2 regions of the Paenibacillus sp. FSL W8-0439 genome follow, and region 1 is predicted to be linked to the other one. Evidence: predicted binding sites of a transcription regulator. Region 1 holds the regulator's gene; the other holds the start of a gene.

The links. Region 1 encodes NrdR, which represses ribonucleotide reductase genes. Its sites were predicted from a motif close to AACACNATATATNGTGTT; they were not measured.
Region 2: a site for NrdR is predicted at 1,025-1,042, ahead of nrdI (class Ib ribonucleoside-diphosphate reductase assembly flavoprotein NrdI). Genes of this name have one in related genera too.

Annotation. Positions count from the first base shown of each region.
Region 1 covers NZ_JBBPAK010000001.1:1,838,029-1,845,680, reverse strand. The annotation lists gene MKX36_RS08045 (AraC family transcriptional regulator) at 1-1,577, opposite strand, end outside; gene MKX36_RS08040 (radical SAM/SPASM domain-containing protein) at 1,680-2,558, opposite strand; gene MKX36_RS08035 (helix-turn-helix domain-containing protein) at 2,735-3,514, shown strand; gene MKX36_RS08030 (GNAT family N-acetyltransferase) at 3,511-4,176, shown strand; gene MKX36_RS08025 (alpha/beta hydrolase family protein) at 4,160-5,164, shown strand; tRNA gene MKX36_RS08020 (tRNA-Lys) at 5,250-5,322, opposite strand; tRNA gene MKX36_RS08015 (tRNA-Ala) at 5,334-5,409, opposite strand; gene nrdR (transcriptional regulator NrdR) at 5,540-6,007, opposite strand; gene MKX36_RS08005 (alpha/beta-type small acid-soluble spore protein) at 6,113-6,337, shown strand; gene MKX36_RS08000 (lytic transglycosylase domain-containing protein) at 6,457-7,020, opposite strand; gene coaE (dephospho-CoA kinase) at 7,017-7,613, opposite strand; gene MKX36_RS07990 (MntP/YtaF family protein) at 7,624-7,652, opposite strand, start outside.
Region 2 covers NZ_JBBPAK010000001.1:1,995,122-2,002,773, reverse strand. The annotation lists gene MKX36_RS08830 (GNAT family N-acetyltransferase) at 1-377, opposite strand, end outside; gene MKX36_RS08825 (DUF2500 domain-containing protein) at 438-800, opposite strand; gene nrdI (class Ib ribonucleoside-diphosphate reductase assembly flavoprotein NrdI) at 1,209-1,568, shown strand; gene nrdE (class 1b ribonucleoside-diphosphate reductase subunit alpha) at 1,555-3,639, shown strand; gene nrdF (class 1b ribonucleoside-diphosphate reductase subunit beta) at 3,857-4,822, shown strand; gene MKX36_RS08805 (MFS transporter) at 4,964-6,199, opposite strand; gene MKX36_RS08800 (MarR family transcriptional regulator) at 6,355-6,828, opposite strand; gene MKX36_RS08795 (VOC family protein) at 7,054-7,479, opposite strand; gene MKX36_RS08790 (hypothetical protein) at 7,572-7,652, opposite strand, start outside.

The DNA.
Region 1 (7,652 bases):
ATACCGTCAATTTTAGTTCTAGCTTCTGCAACTTTCTTCTCATATTCAGCAATCCACTGCTCGGCTTCTTTCTGCTTACCAAATATTTCACTGATTCTGCGGAATTTATCCAGTGGTCCCGCTGTAGATTCACCCTCCCAATACGGCAGGAACACAGTCGTTCCTACCTTCTGGTAGCTGTCGATGTTCTTTTCAATTGAGCCGATAATTAAATCCGGTTGCAGTACGGTCAGTTCCTCCAAATCCATAGGAAAATCCCCGAGATCTTTGATTCCGTCTAACTTCTCTTTGGGATATCCCGATTGATCAATCCAAGCCTCATTCAACATAAAGCTTCTGACCCCTACAGGTATAATCCCCAGTTTTAAAAGATGACCCATATACTGATCCGATGCTACTCGTTTCGGGTTAGCAGGTACTTCCACATCGCCTTTTAGTGTCTTAACCGTTCTGGTCTGTGCTTGTACTGCCGCTTGTCCATCGCTGTTGGATGATGTCGCTGTATGATTGGCTTTCGTTTGCGAGCTTCCATTTGTATTCGTCGGAGCTGAGCAGGCTCCCAGCATCAATGATAAGCACAACATGATCATCATTGCTGTAATTTTGCCTCTTCCGTGCATGAATAAATCCCCTTCCGCATGATACCGATATTGATAATCAATATCAGTATAACGGCTGAAAGCTGTCCGCTGAAGGGCATATTTAAGCTTCGTTTGGGGCATATCCTGATCTTGCGCCTGGATATGCTGCTGCCGTTCTTTTTTGAATCGTACAGGAGATAGTCCCTTATATTTCTTGAAGCTGCGACTTAATGAATGAGCATCTGGATATCCCACACGCTCTGCGATCTCCTGCAAAGTGGCATCCGTCTGCATTAGCAGCTCTGCCGCTCGATTTGCCCGTATCTGGCCCAAGTAATGAATTGGACTGGTATGCATTTTACTTTTGAACAGCCTTGATAAATATCCGGTACTGCACTCTAGCTCCTCCGCAATGGACTCTAGTGTTATAGACCGACTAAAATGCTCACAAATATAAGTTACAGCTTGCGCTACCAAGTCAGGTTTAAGGGGCTGAATGCCTTGTCGATCCAATTGATGTAACAATTCGAAGACAAAATGATGAAATAAAGCTTTGACGTGCAGTTTACCAAGTCCCGATCCCTTATGCCATTCTTGCTCCAACAGCTTCACTTTATCATACAGGGGCAGCGGGTAATGAGGTGCGAAAGCATACTGATTCTGAAAAGGATTTCCCTTTTCCAGCAATTGTGCGATCTCCTTCCGACCAGGTAGGGCCAAAGTTGCCTTGTACAGAATGATGTAATATTCAAGCACATCCTCCGTCATGACGCTCAGGTACATTCCTTTTCCCCCATGCAGGACATGAAAACGATCCACCCTATGAACACTGTCATCTAACCATACCCGCGCACTTCCGCGTACAGTATATAAAAACGCACTGACCGGAAGTCTGTAGTTTCGCAATTCTTCCCCTTTATCCATTTTCTTATGGCGAACATCCATCACTTGTATAAACACATGGTTCCACAATAAAATGTGTTCGTTCAACTTCATTACTACCGCTCACCCCCTATCCAAATATAAGAAAAAGCCCTGTAAAGGGCTATCTTTTTTTTGTGAACCATTCAATTGTCGCTTGGATTTCCACCTATATGTTTAGGTTCCAAATCGTTTGCGATACCCACACTTTCGGCACAACTCTTCCACTGCTTCTCTCTTGGAGAATCCAAAGTACAGACGGTTTGCACGCTCACCTTCCACGATCTCCGAAAAAGTTTGCTCATGGACATTTCCTAAATTAATGACGCCTTCTCCATCAAGACAGCAAGGGACCACTGTTCCATCCACCAAAACCGCCGCTTGACTGCGAAGCGCATGACAAAAGCCTTTTCCGTCATCTTCTGGTGCACTCAGGCTAGGCCATTCAAATTCGTAGTCTTGATTCAAATATACATTGGGGGCGATTTTGACCCCACTGCCCGGCATTACTTTTTCTTCAATCCGATAGTTCAGCCCAAACTCTTGCTCCAATTGCTCCAGTGTCTCGCGGTTGCGCTGACGCTGCACATTAGTCAAATTGTCTTGAGTCAGGTTCCAGAGACGGAATGAAATAATGACATTGTGCTTTACAGCTTCTCTGACAAACGTGAAAATATGACCCAAATAACCTTCTCGATCCACAGAACCTTCATGCCCGTCAAAACTATGAAGAGAAAAGTTCATCTGCCGTAATGCCGGCTGACCAAGCAGCTTATGTCCGGTCTTCGGCAGCAAGGTACCATTGGTGGTAATGTTGACCTTTAAGCCTTTCTCATGCGCACTCTCCAGCAAAAGATCAATTTTGGGATGGAGCAAAGGCTCTCCTTTTACATGCAGATAAATGTAATCCGTATGCGGCTTGACCTGATCAAGCACATTCCGAAAGACTTCCGGATCAATAAATTTTTTGACACGTTGTGTCTGAGGGCAAAAACTGCATGCAAGATTGCAAATGCTTGTTATCTCAATGTATACCTTCTTAAAAGTCTTCAACATGATTTCCCCATTCTAACCTTCATCCTGAACATTTGGTTTATGCTCACTAATCTTATGATTATAACGGGTTATGAACGAGAGGTAAACTCTGCGGATATTTTCTATTGACCTTAGGTCTGACCTAAGGTTTATAGTGAAGTTATTCAATTATCAATTATGAGTAAGGAGACCTATCATTGAAAAAACACATAACGATCAGCCAGCTTGCTCAGCTCATGAATGTATCTGTACATCAGCTGCGGTATTTTGAAGAAAAGGGTATCCTTTATCCGTTATACACAGATGAAAATCAATATCGAATGTACGGACTTCATGAAATTTATCAACTTTCACATATTTTAATGCTACGTAAATTAAATATCCCTGTCGGCCAAATTGAAGAATGCATGACTTCCTACACTGCCGATGATTACAACCAGCTTTTAGAACATTCGTTACAGAAGGTACAGGATGAAATCGCTAACTTAAAGCTGCTCGAACAGTTTATTCATAAAGTGCTAAAAGAACATCATAACCTTACCCGGCAAAACAATGAGTATCGAATCAAGCTTTTGGATACTCGACATTTAAAGCTGTGGTTTGCATTGGAGAGTGATCAAGAACTCACGGCCAGGAATCTATTTGAGCAGCGGCCTTCACCACCACAATTATTTGAAAATGATCTACATTATCTATCTGATTCTGGACAGGTGAAACTATATTATGAAACGACATCAGGAGCAACTGACTATATTCTGGAAGAAGGCAGCTATCTTTATAAGCACTTCTCTGCCACTGAAGACGCTGAGATCGAACACCAAGTCCAACAACTGGAGCATTATGCGACCCAGCACCAATATGAATGCCTAAGCAAGGTCATTGTGGTGGAAAAATCCTATCTATCCATATTCGACAGCAACGAGCTGCAATATGAGATTCAAGTAAAAATTTCTGATGTGCAGGAGGACGTTACATGAGTCCACAATCCTATAACATTGTTGCTTATCAAGAGCAAGACCATGAAGCCGTATGTAAGCTCTTAGTGGAATCGTTTAAGGCAAAATTTCAAGCTCTTGTTACTTTGGAGGATCAAGATATACAGCGTTTATTAATGCAGGTTTGGGTTCAACATCCTGATTCTACATCTGGGAAGCAATTTGTGGTTAAAGAGAACGAAGATGTTGTTGGTGTCCTTTCGCTCAAATGGAAGGCTCCCTCCTCTTCACTTCCTAAAACAAATCTCACTTCTTTGACTTCGCTTATAAAACAGTTTGGCTGCTTCAATGTATTTAAATTTTTGACAGGCATGTATGCGCTGGACTATAAACCTGCCATAGATGAGTGTTATATTGATCATTTGGCGATTCGCTCAAGTCATCGCAATCAAGGGATCGGGCGACGTTTTCTAGCTTTCGCACAGCAGTTTACGGTTGAATCCGGTTTCCATGCGTTGACACTTCATGTAGCACATCAGAACCGGCAGGCTATCCGCTTGTACCACAATCTAGCATTTGAAATTGAGCAGTCTCAATATAATTATTGGCGACATTTTTGGTTCAAGGAGCCTGTATGGCATCTAATGAGCTGGAAAGAACGAAACTGCATTCGAGGAGAGAACAGCATTGAAAAAAACATATAAGCTAACCCTTGGTATTGCGGCAGGTCTGGCTGTTGCCTTGATATTGATTGTTTTATATCAAAATTCCTACAAGATGACGGAAGAAAAAATACAAATTGCAACTCCCAAAGGAGTATTAACAGGTACACTGGCTTTGCCTAAAAACTACTCGGGAAAGGTTGGATTGGTTGTTTTTGTCCATGGAGATGGTCCAATCAATGACACGTATGATGATGGATACAAACCACTGTGGGAAAGGTTTGCTTCTAAGGGGTATGCTTCCTTATCCCTGAATAAGCCCGGTATTAACCGCGCTCCAGGCGATTGGCTGGAGCAAAGTATGGAGGACCGGGCACAGGAGATTCGATATGCAGTTGACTGGGCCAAAACCTTACCGATGATTGATAAGCACAAAATCGGCCTTTGGGGAGCCAGTCAAGCAGGCTGGATCATTCCGAAAATCGTTAAAGAGGAGCATGATATTGCATTCAGCATCCTTGTATCGCCAGCTGTGAATTGGATTACACAAGGGCGATTTAACACAAAAAAAGAGTTGGAACAAGAAGGAGCTAGCCCGCAGCAAATTAAAAAGAGACTGGACTACGACCATAAGGTTCTACAATTACTGAAAAATCATGCTTCCTATGAAGAATACCTAAGCATAGCCAGTCCTAGCGATATCATTTCCAAAGAAAGATGGAGCTTTATAGGCAAAAATTTTCGTTCTGATTCTACGGAAGAATTAAGCTACTTTAAATCTCCTGTACTCTTGGTTCTGGCTGGGAAAGATATGAACGTAGATGTAAAAGACACCGAGCGAGTATATCGCCAAAAGATATCTCCAGACCTGCTGTCTGTCATTCATTTGCCAAAAGTTGACCATTCCATGATGAATGAGTACATCACGCATTCCAAGTCCCTAACCTTCTTAACCGCCGTATTTGCCCCCAGACAATTGGTGAGTGATGATTATCTACAAATTCTCGCCGATTTTGTTAGTCAGCATTAAGCTTGGAACTGTTGTATACTCTATTAGACCGGGAATAGATATATAAACAGCAAAAAAACGGCATTTCTGCCGTTTTTTTAAAGGATGGACTCTCAGGGACTCGAACCCTGGACCAATTGATTAAGAGTCAACTGCTCTACCAACTGAGCTAAGAGTCCATATAAAATTATGGTGGAGCCTAGGGGGATCGAACCCCTGACCTCATCGCTGCCAGCGATGCGCTCTCCCAGCTGAGCTAAGGCCCCGTCTCATGTAAGTTAATTAACGTTTCAAGCGACTTCTATATCATATAAAATATTCGACCCTGTGTCAATACTTTTATAAAAAAAATATTAACATCTTCCCGCCACGGCCCTAAAAAGATACAGTCAGCGATCAGTCGCTGTCTGTATCTTTGGATAACAGTGTTTTCAGTTCCTTCATAAACATATTGATGTCTTTGAACTGCCGATAGACGGACGCAAAGCGTACGTAGGCCACTTCATCCACAGGATAGAGCTGTTCCATGACCAGCTCACCAATCTGCTGGCTATCCACCTCTGTGGCTGCCGTGTTGCGAATGGCGTTCTCCACCTGAGATACAATCAGATCGAGCTGCTCGACTGATACTGGACGCTTCTCACAGGCTCGAATGAGACCGCGCAGCATTTTATCACGGCTAAACTCTTCACGGCTGCCATCTTTTTTGATGACCATCAGTGGGGTCTCTTCCACCATTTCAAAGGTGGTAAAACGCCTGGCACACTGTTCGCATTCGCGGCGGCGTCGGATGGACTTATTATCATTCGCTGGTCGCGAATCCAACACTTTCGTGCCGTTGTAAGCGCAATACGGGCACTTCATAATCTCATCACTTCCTTTTTCCAATAAATTCCCGAAGCTTTTTAGTAATAATTTTGTCGAAACGGATCATAATATGTTTACCACGTCGCAAGGAGGTGAACAACAATGGCACAAGGAAACAATGGCAACTCCAACAACCTGGTAGTCAGCAGATCCTCCGGTGCTCTGGAGCAAATGAAATATGAAATCGCTCAAGAGCTGGGTATCAGCATTCCTCAAGATGGATACCAAGGTAACATGACTTCCTATGAGAACGGTTCGATCGGGGGCTACATCACAAAACGCCTCGTAACGATCGCCGAACAACAATTGGCAGGACAATACCAATAATCTCGGTAATAATGAAGAAGTAATACGAAAAAGTGTAGGGATAGGCTGCTAAAAACAGCCTGTCCTGCGCTTTTTTTCATTTTAAAGCGAAAAGGCTCATGTTGTCATTAACCTGTCCCTTAAAACTCATTATAAATTTTTGTATATTGCCTGTAGTAATAGATGACTCGCTGTACATAATGCCGTGTCTCACCAAAAGGGATTTGCTTAATGGACTCTTCTTTGCCATCCCACACCCCCTGATCTAGCCATTCCTGAACTTTACCTGGACCAGCATTATAAGCCGCTACGATGACCACAGGATTATCCTGAAACTTCATAGACAGGTTATGCAGATACCAGGTCCCCAGCTCAATATTGGTGCCGGGCTCGTGCTTGACACTATCCAGCGGGACCTTCTGAATCTGGGCACTCTCCATAATCCAATTGGCTGTGTTCGGCATAATCTGCATAAGCCCCAGCGCACCCTTGTGTGACTGCTTGCTGGTTTTAAAATTTGTTTCCACACGGATAATAGACGCCACCAAAAATGGGTCCACTTCATAGGTCTGTGAATACTGCCGAATCTCATCCTTATATTGAATCGGGTAAAACCAGGACATCCAATTCGAGTTGAGGAACAGAATCAGGACAAATCCGACAAACAAAATGAGCAGGACTCTTTTCTTACGTAAAATGTTCATGCAAGTCCCTTTCGCTGCCAAAACTGATCAATTTGCATCTGCGTCTCAGACTGTGTTCCGCTATTATCAATAACAATATCAGCTAAATTTTTTTTCTGCTCGATATCCATTTGTGCGGACAAACGAAGCTCGGCTTGCTCTTCTGTCAGACCGTCTCTGAGCATCAGACGTCGGAGCTGAACATCACGTGGTACATATACAACCATAATTTCCTCGTACAGGCTCTCCAGCCCAGACTCATACATTAACGGGATATCTGCCAAAACAAGCTTGTCCGGCTGCTCCCGTTCATAAGCTTCCATGCGCAGACGCATTTCCTCACGAATAGCAGGATGCGTAATATCGTTAAGTGCCTGTCGCTGTACAGGATCTCTGAATACAATCTCTCCCAGTCTTTTGCGGTGCAGGGTTCCGTCAGTGTTTACTATAGCTTGTCCAAAATGCTGTATGACCGCCGCCAGCACCGGATGCCCCGGAAGCATAACTTCCCGGGCAATGGCATCTGCGTCGATCAGCAGCGCACCCTTGGCGACCAAAAGAGCCGACACGGTGCTTTTTCCGGTAGCGATCCCTCCGGTTAATCCGATATTCATGCTCTTCACCTCATAACAGCTTCAATATACCCATCATAA
Region 2 (7,652 bases), 160 kb from region 1:
TGCAGATTCAGTGAATGAAATGCAAATTTTTGTATCAATCGTATCGCTTCCCGCCCATATCCTTTGCCCAGATCACCGTCGCGCCCGATTACAATACCAAGGGTGGCGTGCCGATTTACCCAGTTGATTTTGAATAAATCGAGTTGTCCAATATAGTCCAGTGTATCTTTATGTGCAATGACAAAGCCCTTGATCTCAGAGTTGCCGTCAATCATCATCTGTACAAAAGATTCACTATTAGCCTGTGAATGCGGATAGATAAATACGTCGCTTAATCCATGTGTGATTGCCGGGTCATTAACCCATCTTCGGATATCAGGTATATCCTCCTGACGGTACTCTCTTAATACAATTCGTGCTCCAATGATATGTGGCATCGTCAGCTTCCTCCCTATTATGTATTGGTTCTGGTAATACTCTATCACCCTGTCCCCCTTTTACGCTCCCATTAATCTCACAAACTCCAGGAAACGTGTACCTTTATAATGAACCTCCCCGCGATCCCCGATTACAATCATTCCGAAGTCCGTATCCTTCACCTCCAGCTCCTTACGCTCCCCCCTGTCAAATTCAAAGGTGATATAGTAATCGGTCGAAGCTGAAAAATTGCCTGATCCCCCACGCACTCTCGTTCGCTTATCCACAACCTTGCAAGAACGTTGGACCTGTTCGGCTGCTTGATTGGAAAGACCTGCACTTATCGATTTGACAATTCCCATAATGATTACAAAAGCAATGAGTCCAAACACGACAAAAAAGATAATACTAAACGGTTGAAATGCCATAAAACCACTTCCCATTTGCTTCATCCTTTCTACAGTAAAATGTAAATTTTCCACTCTATTGCCCATTGACAAATCGTACATCCTCAGCTTAAAAAACTCCAATACTTTTTTAACATACTTACGAAAAAAAAGTTCTTTCGCTCTTTTCCGCACCCTGCTTGGACTTACACCCGATCTGGGTCCTCTGAGCCTCTCTAGACCGATTGACAAAACTATATATAGATATAAAATAGAAAATGTACTCTAAATATAGTGTAAAAAACGTATTTATGCCCGATATCTTGAAGATAAAGGTATGAAAATACATGTAAATATAGAGTCAAAAATCTTAAATGGCGCAGCCAGCAAGGGATTACAGCTATGATGGGTCTCTTGGCAATGCCGTTTTCTTTTTTTCGTTAATTGTTAAGGAGGTTGCACACCATGCTGATTGCTTATGATTCCAAGACCGGCAATGTAAAAAGATTTATAAACAAGCTCAAGCTTCCGGCGGTTCAGATTGAGGAGCAAATGACTATAGAAGAACCTTACGTACTCATTACATATACAACCGGGTTTGGGCAGATACCTGAGAGGGTATCTTCATTTTTGAAAAAAAATGCACAAAACCTTGTTGGTGTAGCTGCAAGCGGCAACCGTAACTGGGGTGAGAAATTTGCCAAAAGTGCGGATTTGATTGCCGACCATTATAATGTCCCCGTGATTAGCAAATTTGAATTATCTGGAACGTTCGGAGATGTAGAGCGTTTTAAACAGGAGGTGAGCCGAGTTGCGGCATATTGAATTGAACAACATGTTGATGAAACGCGATACAGACGGCTTTTTCCAATTGGAAAAGGACCAAGAGGCTGTAGCAGAATTTATGAAGGAAGTTCAAGAACGGAGTTTGAAGTTTGCTGACACAGCTGCTCAAGTGCTGTATATGATTGAGAATGATTATTACGAAAATTTCTATAACAGCTATACAGCTGATGAAATTAATGATATTTTCCATATCACTCATAGCTATAATTTTAAATTCCCTTCCTATATGGCAGCATCCAAGTTTTATACTGATTATGCAATGAAGAGTAACGACCGTAAAGTCTATCTGGAACACTACCCTGACCGGGTGGCTGCTGTCGCCCTGCATTTGGGACGCGGCAACGCCGATACGGCGCGCCTGTTGTCCCGCTCGATGATGGAGCAACGTCTTCAGCCAGCTACACCAACCTTCCTGAACGCTGGCAAAAGCCGCCGTGGGGAATTGGTGTCCTGCTTCTTGCTCGAAATGGATGACTCTCTGAACTCAATCAACTATGTATTGAACACTTGCATGCAATTGTCCAAAATTGGCGGCGGTGTTGCGGTTAACCTGTCGAAGCTGCGGTCACGCGGCGAGGCAATTAAAGGTGTAGAAGGCGCAGCAAAAGGCATTATGCCTGTGCTGAAGCTGATGGAAGATGGTTTCTCCTACGCGGATCAAATGGGTCAACGTAAAGGCTCTGGTGCAGCCTATTACAACATTTTCGGATGGGACGTGCTGGAGTTCCTAGATAGTAAAAAAATCAATGCTGATGAAAGAGTACGTCTCAAGACACTTTCGATCGGATTGCTGGTGCCAAACCGCTTTTACAAGCTGGCACAAGATAATGAACCACTGCATGTATTTGCACCTTATAGTGTGTTCAAGGCTTATGGAACACATTTGGACGACATGGATCTGGATGAAATGTACGATACGCTGCTCGCTGACGATCGAGTGAAGAAAAAAATAGCGATGAGCGCACGTGATATGCTGACGAAAATTGCCATGATTCAGTTGGAGTCTGGCTATCCATATATTATGAACAAAAGTAACGCAAATCAGGCGCATGCTCTTAAAAACGTGGGCCAAGTCAAGATGTCGAACCTATGTACGGAAATCTTCCAGTTGCAGGAGACTTCCGAGATTACAGATTATGGACAACAGGATATCATTCGCCGGGATGTAAGCTGTAACCTGGCTTCCCTGAACATTGTAAATGTGATGGAACACGGCAAAATCCGTGAGTCCGTTCATGAGGGTATGATTGCTCTTACCTCGGTCAGCGATATGACCCAAGTAGCTAATGCCCCAGGTGTTGCAAAAGCGAACCGTGAAATGCATTCCGTTGGTCTGGGTGTCATGAATCTGCACGGCTACCTTGCCAAGAATAAAATTGCATATGAAAGCAATGAAGCGAAGGATTTTGTCCGTACCTTCTTCATGACGATGAACTATCATTCTATTGAAAAGAGTATGGAAATCGCAAAAGCAGTCGGACAAAGCTTCTATGGATTTGAGGAATCAGATTATGCGACAGGTCTATATTTTGACCGATATCTGAACACGGATTATCGTCCAACAACGGCACGTGTGCAAGAATTGTTCAAGGACATTTATATTCCAACTCAAGCGGATTGGGACAAACTAAAAGCAGACGTCAAGAAGAACGGTCTGTACCACGCTTATCGTATGGCGATTGCTCCTACTGCCAGCATTTCGTACATTCAAAATGCAACGTCCAGCGTTATGCCAATTGTTGAGCAAATCGAGACTCGTACCTATGCGAATTCGACGACTTACTATCCGATGCCGTATTTGCAAAAGGATAATGTATTCTTTTACAAATCCGCTTATCAAATGGACCAATTCAAAGTGCTTGATCTGATTGCCGAAATCCAGCCTCACGTGGACCAAGGAATTTCGACTGTACTTCATGTGAACAGTGACGTGACTACGCGTCAGTTAGCACGTTGCTATCTGTATGCCGCACATAAAGGACTTAAATCGTTATACTACACACGTACCAAAAAACTGTCTGTGGAAGAGTGCCTCACTTGTTCCATCTAATGCATATATGGTAACAAGCTATAAAATAAAATTAGATTTTGAATAGATATGAATGCTTGGCATTAGAAGCTGTATCCAGCGCGTGGTTCAGACCTTTACAGGATTGGACAAAGCCCTCACGGATACAGCTTCCGTATGTCAAGCATACGATGACTCTCCGGTAACATCTCACGTGTGTTTCTAGGGAATCTCGCAAGCTGAAGGGAGAATGCTAACAATGACAGGTATACAAGCCGTAAACTGGAACCGCTCGGACGATGATTTCACACTGATGTTCTGGAATCAGAATATTATGCAATTTTGGACGGATGATGAAATTCCGCTGTCTGACGATAAAATGTCCTGGGTAACCCTCAGTGATATCGAAAAAGAAGCCTACATGAAGGTGCTGGGCGGCTTGACTCTGCTAGACACCATTCAAGGCGGTGTGGGGATGCCGCAAATTATGGAGCATGTAGACGGACTGCAACGCAAAGCGGTATTAAGCTTTATGGCGATGATGGAGCAAATTCATGCCAAATCGTACAGTAGCATCTTTACCACCCTGGCTTCCACGGAAGAAATTGACGGTGTATTCCGCTGGGTGGAAGAAAATCCGCATCTTCAGACCAAAGCAGAAACCATTCGTCAGTATTATATGAACATCCATACACCGAAAGACCTGTATCTCGCGATGGCTGCGTCGGTACTGTTAGAAAGCTATTTGTTTTATAGCGGCTTCTTCTACCCTCTCTATCTGGCAGGTCAAGGCAAGCTGACATGCAGCGGGGAAATTATCGACCTGATCCTGCGTGACGAAAGTATTCACGGTGTCTATGTAGGTGTACTGGCACAGGAGATTTATGCAGAACTGGACGAGGAAGAACAACGTGACCTCTACCAGACGCTGGTAGGCTTGCTGCGCTACTTGCACAATAACGAAGAACAATATACCGAGCAAATTTATGCCCCTATTGGCCTTGTAGACGATGTTAAAGTCTTCTTGCGCTACAACGCCAACAAGGCCATGATGAACCTGGGCTTTGACCCACTTTTTGAAGAAGAAGAAGTCAATCCCATTGTATTCAACGGCATCAGCACCCACACCAAGCAGCACGATTTCTTTTCTAAAAAAGGAAACGGCTATGTACGGGCAATGAATGTAGAGCCGCTGACAGATGATGATTTTAACTTTGGCGTTTAAGTACACATACGTAAAATTAATTTAGCAAGGCGTTACTGTAAAATAATAGGGTTTCAGAACTTGTTCCTAAGTTCTGAAACCCTATTATTTTCTTAAAACTACCTGCTATGCAGGTGATTACGGAAAGCTTCGAGCGGTAGTTTACATATTCACATCCGTTCTCTTATATAAAACGGGTATTGCCACTGCTATAAGAATCATCCCCATAAAAGCGGGTGTGGCATGACCAAGTGATACATAGATTTGACCTCCAATGATAGGCCCAATCATTCTTGCCAAAGCCTGAATAGATTGACTACCGCCTTGAATCCTTCCTTGTTCACTAGAATCGACAGACTTGGAGAGCATCCCATTAAATGAGGGCCCAAAGATCGAATCACCAAAACCAAATATAAACATTCCGGCGATAATAAGAGGATAGAATGAGAACAAAGCAGATAGCGCAATAAGACTGTAGCCTATAATCTCGGAGAACATTCCAAGAATGGCTATCTGTTTATCACTAAGTTTTTTTAAAAGCTTTGGCATGATGAAACCTTGTGAAATGATGTCTTGGAAACCCATAATTGAAAACATAAGTCCGATTAGTGCAGGCTTCCAACTGAAGGTATCCATTGTAAATTGAGAGAAAACTGCCTGTAAAGATCCGTTGGGTATCCAAAGTAAGAACGCTGAGACAAGTAGCCTTTTCACGTTTTTCATGGAAAGTACGTTTGCAAGCTGTGTAAATGGATTCAGTCTTACAAAGGTAATCTCTTTCAGTCTATGTTTCTTGTCAAGGCTCTCAGGCATAAAAAAGAATCCATAAACAACATTCAATAAAGTGATTATTGCTCCAAAATACATAGGTACAGAATAACCAAACTTGGAAAGTAATCCACCTAGAGTTGGACCAATGACAGTGCCGACACCTACAACTGCACTCAACCATCCAAAGTATTTAGTTCTCTGTTCTGGAGGAATGATGTCTGCAAAATAGGCGAAGATCGTGCTTATGCTCCCACCTGTTATACCTTCTATGATACGCCCAGCAAATAGTACCCATACAGCTCCTCCTATACCAAAAACTAAGTACCCGATTGCGGAACCCAAAAGGCAGACTAAGAGCAAGGGTCGACGGCCATATTTGTCGCTCAAAGCTCCAAGTACGGGAGCCGCAAAAAACACGCAGAATGCATAAACAGAGGTCAGGAGCGTAACAACTATAGCTTGTTCTCCCGGATTGCTTGTATAAGGCTGCACTAAGAATGGGACGACAGGTATTATAATACTGAAGCTTATTCCGCAAAGAAACACAGAGATAAGGCCGAATATTAAAGCGTGTTTATCTACGGTTTGTTCTGTGGTCTGTTTATGGTGTGATCTAAATTTGAACACTTAAATTCTCCCCTCAAAAGTTGCGATTTTACTTCCTAGGAAACAAAATTATCGTATCACATTTTTTCTTCCCTGGAAACAAAATAATAATAAAAAAATGCAGCCCGTTCTCAATAGAGCCCGGCTGCCTGTGGTTTGATTTTCATTATTCAAATTTATTTCGACTTGATATCTATATCCTTTTTCTTTATTTCTGCATCCAAATGCCTGCTATACTTTTCCAAAAAGCTAAGCATACTGTCAAATTGCTCCTCGGTTACCTGCTCAAATACGGCTTTATCCCGCTCTTGAAACTCCTTGTGCAGTTCCTCATGGATTTTATAGACTACTTTCCCTTGCTCAGTAAGCCTAAAATAAATTTCTTTCTTGTTATCCGGCTTCTGGTAGCTTTCGATAAGGCCTTTTTTTATGAGCTTCTTAGTTATTTTACTTATGGCACCGCTAGTCATATAAAGGGACTCCGCAAGTGTTGTCACGTTGGAATCTACATTTTTTTCAATGTATTCCATGCAATGTACTTCAGAAGGCTTATAACCCTTAAGACTGTCCTCCATCTTGTCCTTATTAAGCCAAACCATCTTGTTATATAAGTCCCTGAAACCCATTATGACCTGTTCTTCTTTGTTCATGGACTGTCCTCCCACCCGTTGGTGCATTAACAATTTAATATAATATATTTTGGTTTCCATTTCAACAATATTAAAACAATTATTTTAGAAATTGAGCGATACATGAAAAAAGAGATCCGAACACTCCCCATGTTTTATGTATGTATATTTATTTTTCAGACGAGGACATGCACGCAAAAAAACGGCCAGATCGCTAAAGTAGCGAACCCAGCCGTTTTCCATTTCTTAAGACCGAGCCTCTGTGAACATTTGAAAGGTGACACCAAACTTGTCTGTTACATTCCCATAAGCTGGACTAAAATGGGTTGCCTGCAAAGGCATTCCCACCTGCCCTCCTTGCTGTAAAGCATCAAACATTTTTTGAGCTTGCTCCACACTATCGGTTGTAATACAGATACTCACCTGATTTCCGCTGCTAAACGGCGATCCGGGAAAGGTATCCGAAAACATGAGCTCTGTTTCGCCCACTTTAAGGGTGGCATGTCCCACACGTTCCTTGACCTCTGCGGGAATGGGAAAATCGGGGTTTTCCGGCATTTCCCCAAAGGTTTGGATAAAAAGCAGTTGAGCATCCAATGCCTTTTCATAAAATTCGATTGCTTCTTTTGTATTTCCATCCATCGTGATGTAAGGAATCAAACGTTTGGACATCTTCAACACAGCTCCTTTAATTCGAGGTAATTAGCCCAGCCATTTCTCCTGTATGATATACAAAACTTGTCAAGAAAAACAAATCTGTATTCTTAGCTTTCATGCACCTGAATGCCAAGCTGTTTTAGCTCCTTTATCGCTTCCCTAACGTTACGCTGTGGATGAAGCGCAGA